2 regions of the Micromonospora chersina genome follow, and region 2 is predicted to be linked to the other one. Evidence: predicted binding sites of a transcription regulator. Region 2 holds the regulator's gene; the other holds the start of a gene.

Region 1 (4,408 bases), 580 kb from region 2:
CGTCGGTGATCTCCAGGCAGCGGGCGAACGGGGTCGGTCGGGCCTCGTCGCCGTAGAGGTAGGCGATGCTCGGGTCGGCGAGCGTCGCGTCGAGGTCGGCGGCCAGTTCGGCGACCAGGTGCGCGCGCACCACCGCCGCATCGGGGTCGTACAGGAAGCGGCGGGGCCGGCCCACCGGAGCCTCGGCGTCGCCGCCGCCGGTCAGCACGTGCGCGGTGTCTCCCCGGAGCACGGTGGCCCGGCGGGCCATCTCGGCCAGCGCGCCGCACCACAGCGCCGCCTCGACCAGGTCGCCGTCGACGCTCACCCACTCCGCCTCGGCGCCCGCCGGGATCAGCGCGTGGTCCAACCCCGGCGCCACCTTCACCACCGTGTGCGGCACCCGCTCGGCCAGGCCGGTGACGAAGTCCCAGGGCGGCGAGTAGGCGTTCGGGTCGAAGATCCGCCGGCCGGTGCCGGCCTTCCGCCGGGCCGGGTCACAGAAGACCCCGTCGACCCGGGTCACGTCGAACGCCGTCGCGTCCCCGCACTCCACCGTGAACAGGTCGGCCAGCCCGGCGGCCTCGGCGTTCGCGGCCGCCATGGCGGCGGTCAGCGGGTCGGCCTCCACGCCGTACACCCGGATGCCGGCGCGGGCCGCCGCGAGCGCGTCTGCCCCGAGGCCGCAACCCAGGTCGGCGAGGGTGGCGACGCCCGCGGCGCGCAGGCGTTCCGCCCGGCGCCGCGCGACGACCCCCCGGGTGGCCTGCTCCAGGCCCGCCCGCGTGAGGAACATGCCGCTCGCCGCCGGGCCGAACTTGCCGGCCGCGCGGCGGCGCAGCTCCGCCTGGGTCAGCGCCGCCGCCGCGAGCCCCGCCGGCACTCCGGCGGAGCGGAGCGCGGCCGCCGCCGTCAGCGGGTCGCCGCCGGCCACCCGGGCCGCCGCGTCGAGCGCGGCCGACCCCTCGGGGGTACGCAGGGCAGCGAACTGTTCCAGGTCCACCGGTGCATTCTCCCGGCCGCGCCGGTCGGCCCGGACGGTGGTGTCAGCGGAAGGTGGGGGTGGCGACGACGAAGGCGCGCCAGCTCGCCGGGTCGAAGGTGAGCACCGGGCCGCTCGGGTCCTTGCTGTCCCGGACGGCGACCACGCCCGGCAGGTTGTCGGCGACCTCGACGCACGCGCCGCCGTTGGCGTTGCTGCGTGACGCCTTGCGCCAGGCGGCGCGGCTCAGGTCCATGTCGTCACCACTTCCTCGATCAGCCAGCATCGCCCGCGCATACGCTTCGGTCTGGAGCAGGCCGGGAATCGCGGTAGGGCCGTACCAGCGGAGGGAGGTGGCCTCGCGCTCGATCTCCTCCCAGGGACGGAACCAGTCGGGCGCGGCGTGGAACCGGATCAGCTGCAGCATGGTGGCGAAGAGGCCGCCGGTGTCGAGCACCCCGTCGACGCGGGCCAGGTAGTCGGGCCGGACCGGGCGGTCGCCGGTCTCCACCGCGCTCACCTGCGACGACGAATAGTTCACCAGCTTGCCCAGCTCCTCCTGGCTGAGCCCGCGCGCCTGCCGCGCCCGCCGGAGCTGCTCGCGCAGGAACGTCAACGTCGGCACCTGGGTCATCCGGCCCTCCCTCCTCGACGGCTACGGCCCCGAACGGTAGGGATCCGGTCACGGTGCGTCGAGACGTTCCGGGCATGTTGCGGTGACGTGTGGCGGAACTGTGGCGACACGGGGAGGCGGCGCGCTGGCACTCTCCTTGACGGAGTGCTAGCCGAGGAATAACCTGCGATTAGCACTCTCACCCTGAGGGTGCCAACGCCCGGGCCCTGGTGTCCGGGGGTTGAACGCCAGGCGGACCGGCACCCGCGACGACGGCCCCGCCCGGTGGCATGTGGCAGATTGACGCCGGTCGGCGCGCCGACCGGCAACGACACCAAGTACCCCAGGAGGGTATGCCCGTGACTACCGCGACCAAGGTTGCGATCAAGCCGCTCGAGGACCGCATCGTGGTCCAGGCGAACGAGGCCGAGACCACCACCGCCTCGGGCATCGTGATCCCCGACACCGCCAAGGAGAAGCCGCAGGAGGGCACCGTCCTCGCTGTCGGCCCGGGCCGGATCGACGACAAGGGCAACCGCGTGCCGATCGACGTCAAGGTCGGCGACACCGTCCTCTACTCGAAGTACGGCGGCACCGAGGTCAAGTACGCCGGCGAGGAGTACCTGGTGCTCTCCGCCCGCGACGTCCTCGCGGTCATCGAGAAGTAAGCAACCGATCAGTGTCGTTGCCCCGGTCCGGCTCGCCGGGCCGGGGCAACGTCGCTTCGAAGGGATACAGATGGCGAAGATCCTGAGCTTCTCGGACGACGCCCGGCACCTGCTGGAGCACGGTGTCAACGCCCTCGCGGACGCGGTCAAGGTCACTCTCGGCCCGCGCGGGCGCAACGTCGTCCTGGACAAGAAGTTTGGTGCGCCCACGATCACCAACGACGGCGTGACGATCGCCAAGGAGATCGAGCTCACCAACCCGTACGAGAACCTCGGCGCGCAGCTGGTCAAGGAGGTGGCGACCAAGACCAACGACGTCGCCGGCGACGGGACCACCACCGCGACCGTGCTGGCCCAGGCCATGGTCCGCGAGGGCCTGCGCAACGTGGCGGCCGGGGCCAACCCGACCGGCCTCAAGCGGGGCATCGACGCGGCGGCCGCCAAGGTCTCCGAGGCGCTGCTCGGCCGGGCCGTCGAGGTGGCCGACAAGGAGTCGATCGCGCACGTCGCGACGATCTCCGCGCAGGACGCCACCATCGGCGAGCTGATCGCCGAGGCCATGGAGCGGGTCGGCCGCGACGGTGTCATCACCGTCGAGGAGGGCTCCGCCCTCACCACCGAGCTGGAGGTGACCGAGGGTCTCCAGTTCGACAAGGGCTTCATCTCGCCGAACTTCGTCACCGACGTGGAGGCGCAGGAGGCGGTCCTGGAGGACCCGTACATCCTGATCACCACGCAGAAGATCTCGGCGATCGAGGAGCTGCTGCCGCTGCTGGAGAAGGTCCTCCAGAACAACAAGCCGCTGCTCATCATCGCCGAGGACGTCGAGGGCCAGGCCCTGTCCACGCTGGTGGTCAACGCGATCCGCAAGACCATCAAGGTCTGCGCCGTGAAGGCCCCCGGCTTCGGCGACCGCCGCAAGGCGATGCTCCAGGACATGGCGATCCTGACCGGCGCCGAGCTGGTCGCCCCGGAGCTGGGCTACAAGCTCGACCAGGTCGGCCTGGAGGTGCTCGGCACCGCCCGTCGCGTCGTGGTCGACAAGGAGAACACCACCGTCGTCGACGGCGGCGGCCAGTCCGCCGAGGTCGCCGACCGGGTCGCCCAGATCCGCAAGGAGATCGAGGCCTCGGACTCCGAGTGGGACCGGGAGAAGCTGGCCGAGCGGCTGGCGAAGCTCTCCGGTGGCATCGCGGTGATCAAGGCCGGCGCGGCCACCGAGGTCGAGATGAAGGAGCGCAAGCACCGCATCGAGGACGCCATCTCGGCGACCAAGGCCGCGGTCGAGGAGGGCACGGTCCCGGGTGGCGGCGCCGCCCTGGCCCAGATCCTGCCGGTGCTCGACGACGACCTGGGCTTCACCGGTGACGAGAAGGTCGGCGTCTCGATCGTGCGCAAGGCGCTCGTCGAGCCGCTGCGCTGGATCGCCCAGAACGCCGGCCACGACGGCTACGTGGTGGTGCAGAAGGTCGCCGGCCAGGAGTGGGGCAACGGCCTCAACGCCGCCAACGGCGAGTACGTCGACCTGGTCCGGTCCGGCATCCTCGACCCGGTGAAGGTGACCCGCAACGCGGTCTCCAACGCGGCGTCGATCGCCGGCCTGCTGCTCACCACCGAGAGCCTCGTGGTGGAGAAGCCGGAGAAGGCCGAGCCGGCCGCCGCCGGTCACGGCCACGGTCACGGGCACGGCCACCAGCACGGCCCGGGCTTCTGATCCCGCGCCGTACGGCCTGACGTCAGGGCACACCGCCACCACGGGGTGTGCCCTGACCCGTATCTGCTTACGGAACGCTGACGGGGTTGGCGACCGCCCGCTCCGAGCGACGACACTTGTCGCCGTGAGCAGCATGTCGCGCGGTCGAGCCGCGCTGGCCGGGGTCACCGCCGCGGCCGTCGCGATCGGCGTGGCCGAACCGGTGGCCGTCTTCACCGGCCCCCGCTCCGCGCCGCTGATCGCGGTCGGCGGGCTGGTGGTCGACGCGGTGCCCGAGCCGCTCAAGCAGTTCGCCATCGCGGTCTTCGGCACGTACGACAAGGTCGCCCTGCTGGTCGGCACGTCGGTGCTGCTGGCGGCGATCGCGGCGCTGCTCGGCGTGCTGGCCGCCCGCCGGCTGTGGCTCGGCCTGGCCGGCATCGCCGCGTTCGGCGCCCTCGGGGTGGCCGCCG
Region 2 (4,408 bases):
CGCCGAGGTGACCACGGAGGCCAACCCCGAGACGGTCACCCCGGAGTCGCTCAGGACGCTGCGGGCCGCCGGCTACACGCGGATCTCGCTGGGCATGCAGTCCGCGGCGCCCGGGGTGCTGGCGATCCTCGACCGGCAGCACAGCGCCGGCCGGGCCACCGCCGCCGCGCTGGAGGCCCGCGACGCCGGCTTCGACCACGTGAACCTGGACCTGATCTACGGCACGCCGGGGGAGAGCGCCGAGGACTTCGCCGCCTCCCTGGACCAGGTGGTGGCGGCGGGGGTGGACCACGTCAGCGCGTACGCCCTCATCGTGGAGGACGGCACGCGGCTTGCCGCCCGGATGCGGCGCGGCGAGCTGCCGTACCCCAGTGACGACGTGGCGGCGGACCGCTACCTGGCCGCTGAGGCCGCCCTCGGCGCGGCCGGCTTCTCCTGGTACGAGGTCTCCAACTGGGCGCGCTCCGAGGCGGCCCGGTGCCGGCACAACCTGCTCTACTGGACGGGCGCCGACTGGTGGGGCCTCGGCCCGGGGGCGCACAGCCACGTCGGCGGGGTGCGCTGGTGGAACGTCAAGCACCCGACGGCGTACGCCCAGCGGCTGGCCGCCGGGGAGTCGCCCGGCCTGGCCCGGGAGGTGCTCACGCCGGACGAGGCGCACATGGAGGACGTGATGCTGCGGCTGCGGCTCGCCACCGGGCTGCCGCTGTCCGGGCTCGACGAGGCGGGTCGGGCGGGCGCCGAGCGGGCCCGGGCCGACGGCCTGCTGGATGCCGAGGCGTACGCCGCCGGCCGGGCGGTGCTCACCCTGCGCGGCCGGCTGCTCGCCGACGCGGTCGTGCGCGACCTGCTGCCCTGATCGCCTGACGCGCCGGGTCCCGGCCGGCCCGTGGGCCGGCCGGGTCGGTCACTTCACGAACGTGTAGGTCATCGGGTAGCGGTAGAGGACGCCCTCGGTGGCCTTCACGCCGCCGATGATGCCGAAGATGATCGGGATCAGGGCGACGATGATCGGGATGAAGAACAGCAGGCCGCAGGTGACCACGGCCAGCACGAAGCTGATCAGCGTCGCGATGACCCAGGTGATCTGGAAGTTCAGCGCGGCGACCGCGTGCGCGCGCACGGTGGGGGACTGCTGGCCCTTGGCGGAGAACGCGATGAGCGGCGCCACCCAGCCGAGCAGGCTGCCGCCGACCACGACACCCACCGGGCCGCCGAAGTGCGCGATGAGCGACCAGGTCTTGTCGTCGTTGTTGGCGTAGCCGGCGGGCGCACCGTACGCGCCGCCGCCCGGGTAGCCGGCGCCCGGCGCGCCGTAGCCGCCCGGCGGGGGGTAGCCACCCGGCGGAGGGTAGCCGCCCGGGGGCGGGTAACCGCCCGACGGCGGCTGGCCGCCGGGAGGCGGCGGATAGCCACCGGGCGGGGGATAGCCGCCCGGCGCCGGTGCCCCGGACAGTGGTGCGGTGGGGGGCTCGTCCGCCGACGACGAGCCGTACGGTGCCGACGGCGGGGTCGCCTCCGGCGGCGGGGCGCCGGAGTCCCCCGCTCCGGGAGGGCGAGGAGGTTCAGTCATGGCCGTCACGGTAGGTCCCGGTGGCAAGGGCGCACCAGAGCGGGATCGCCCGGGATGTCCGGCTGTTCGGCCCTGGCGGGCCGGATGTGCGGCGGGCCGCACCGGAGGTGCGTCGCTGATCATCGCGTCGGCGGGCACGCCGACGTAGACTGGCACTCGCTACAGTCGAGTGCCAGACGCCCGGCGGACGCCCCGCGCCGGTGCGACGAGGTGCGTCAGGAGGTGGGGAGATGGGTCTCGACGACCGCAAGCTCGCCGTGCTGCGCGCGATCGTCGAGGACTACGTCGCCACGCAGGAGCCGGTCGGCAGCAAGGCCCTGGTCGAGCGCCACCAGCTGGGCGTCTCCCCGGCGACCGTGCGCAACGACATGGCGGTGCTGGAGGAGGAGGGCTACATCCGGCAGCCGCACACCAGTGCCGGCCGGGTGCCCACCGACCGCGGCTACCGGCTGTTCGTCGACCGGCTCTCCCGGGTCAAGCCGCTCAGCCCGGCCGAGCGCCGGGCCATCGAGCGCTTCCTGGTCGGCGCGGTCGACCTCGACGACGTGGTGCACCGCACCGTCCGGCTGCTGGCACAGCTCACCCGACAGGTCGCCGTGGTGCAGTACCCGAGCCTCGCCCGCTCCAAGGTGCGCCACCTGGAGCTGGTGCCGATCTCCACCACCCGGCTGATGGTCGTCATGATCGCCGACACCGGCCGGGTCGAGCAGCGGCTGGTCGAGATGCCCGGGCCGGTCCCGGCCGAGGACGTGACCGACCTGCGCCGCCTGGTCAACGAGAAGCTCGTCGGCAGTCGGCTGTCCGACACCCCGCCGCTGGTGCAGGCCCTGGTCGACGAGTCCACGCCGCAGCTGCGCCCGGCCATGGCCACGCTCTCCACCGTGCTGCTGGAGACCCTGGTCGAACGGCACGAGGAGCGCATCGCCCTGGCCGGCACGGCCAACCTCACCCGGGGCGGCCTGCTCGACTTCCAGGGCTCGCTGCGGCCGATCCTCGAGGCGCTCGAGGAGGAGGTCGTGCTGCTCAAGCTGATCGGGGAGGCCGAGCCGAGCACCACCCGGGTGCTCATCGGCGACGAGAACGAGATCGACAACCTGCGCGCCGCCTCGGTGGTCAGCACCGGCTACGGCCCGGGTGCCACCATCGTGGGTGGTCTCGGCGTGCTCGGCCCGACCCGGATGGACTACCCCGGCACCATCGCCACGGTGAGGGCCGTGGCACGCTACGTGGGCGAACTGCTGGCCCAGAACTGACCAGTCAGGGCCGACGGCCGGCTCCGGCCGACGACCGGCGCAACGCGAGACGAAACATGAGGACACCGAACGCAGTGGCCAGGGACTACTACGGCATTCTCGGCGTGAGCCGGGACGCCTCCGACGACGAGATCAAGCGCGCCTACCGCAAGCTGGCGCGGCAGTTCCACCCGGACGTCAATCCGGACCCGGAGGCACAGGAGAAGTTCAAGGACATCAACGCCGCGTACGAGGTCCTCTCGGACGATCGGAAACGGCAGATCGTCGACCTGGGCGGCGACCCGCTCGCCCCGGGCGGCGGGGGCGCGGGTCCGGGTGGTCCGGGCGGCGCCGGCCCGTTCGTCGGCTTCCAGGACATCATGGACGCGTTCTTCGGCGGCGCCGCGGGCGGCGCTCGTGGCCCTCGGCCGCGTACCCGGCCGGGCGCCGACGCGATCCTGCGGCTGGAGCTGGACCTGAACGAGACGGCGTTCGGCGTCGAGGCGCCGATCACCGTCGACACCGCGGTGCTCTGCACCACCTGCGCCGGCGCCGGCACCGCGGCCGGCACCCACCTGGCCACCTGTGAGGCGTGCGGCGGTCGCGGCGAGGTGCAGTCGGTGCAGCGGACCTTCCTCGGCCAGGTGGTCTCCGCCCGGCCGTGCACCGTCTGCCAGGGCTACGGCACCACCATCCCGCACCCCTGCCCCACCTGCGCGGGCGACGGCCGGGTGCGCACCCGCCGGTCGCTCACCGTCAAGATCCCGGCGGGCGTCGAGGACGGCATGCGGATCCGGCTGGCCCAGCAGGGCGAGGTGGGCCCGGGCGGCGGCACCGCCGGCGACCTCTACGTGGAGATCCACGAGCGGCCGCACGACGTCTACTCCCGCAAGGGCGACGACCTGCACTGCCGGGTCACCGTGCCGATGACCGCCGCCGCGCTCGGCACCCGGCTGACCATCAAGACGCTGGACAGCGAGGAGACCGTCGACGTCAAGCCGGGCACCCAGCCGGGCAGCACGCTGCGGCTGCGGGCCCGCGGCGTGCCGCACCTGCGCGGCACCGGCCGGGGCGACCTCTACGTCCACCTCGACGTGCGGACCCCGACGAAGCTCGACGCCGACCAGGAGCGGATGCTGCGCGATTTCGCCAAGACCCGGGGCGAGGAGGTCGCCGAGCTGAGCAAGCAGGGCGGCTTCTTCTCCCGGATGCGCGACGCCTTCAACGGGCACGCCTGAGGTGTCGGCGCCGCTGTTCCTGGTCGAGGCGCTGCCCACCGGTGACACGCTGACGCTGGACGGCCCGGAGGGGCACCACGCGGCCACCGTGCAGCGGCTGCGCGTCGGCGAGGAACTGCTGCTCGCCGACGGGCGGGGCGGCACGGCCACCGCCGTGGTCAGCGCGGTCGGCAAGGGCACCCTCGACCTCCGGGTCACCTCCCGGGGGTACGTCGACGCGTCCGTCCCGAGGCTCGTCGTGGTGCAGGGCATCGCCAAGGGCGACCGGGGCGAGCTGGCCGTGCAGGCCATGACCGAGGTCGGGGTGGACGAGATCGTGCCCTGGGCGGCGTCCCGGTCGGTGACCCAGTGGCGCGGGGACCGGG

What was found. Region 2 encodes HrcA, which represses chaperone genes, less so after heat shock. Its sites were predicted from a motif close to GGTTNGCACNCTCNNNNNGAGNGTGCNAACC; they were not measured.
Region 1: groES (co-chaperone GroES) is a predicted target of HrcA. The motif match lies at 1,763-1,793, and genes of this name have one in related genera.

The regions. Positions count from the first base shown of each region.
Region 1 is NZ_FMIB01000002.1:5,130,342-5,134,749, forward strand. It holds gene GA0070603_RS23950 (THUMP-like domain-containing protein) at 1-982, opposite strand, end outside; gene GA0070603_RS32725 (DUF397 domain-containing protein) at 1,026-1,217, opposite strand; partial or broken gene GA0070603_RS32730 (helix-turn-helix domain-containing protein) at 1,221-1,595, opposite strand; gene groES (co-chaperone GroES) at 1,928-2,242, shown strand; gene groL (chaperonin GroEL) at 2,313-3,956, shown strand; gene GA0070603_RS23970 (molybdopterin-dependent oxidoreductase) at 4,081-4,408, shown strand, end outside.
Region 2 is NZ_FMIB01000002.1:5,714,589-5,718,996, forward strand. It holds gene hemW (radical SAM family heme chaperone HemW) at 1-859, shown strand, start outside; gene GA0070603_RS32430 (DUF4870 domain-containing protein) at 908-1,573, opposite strand; gene hrcA (heat-inducible transcriptional repressor HrcA) at 1,804-2,826, shown strand; gene dnaJ (molecular chaperone DnaJ) at 2,901-4,043, shown strand; gene GA0070603_RS26670 (16S rRNA (uracil(1498)-N(3))-methyltransferase) at 4,045-4,408, shown strand, end outside.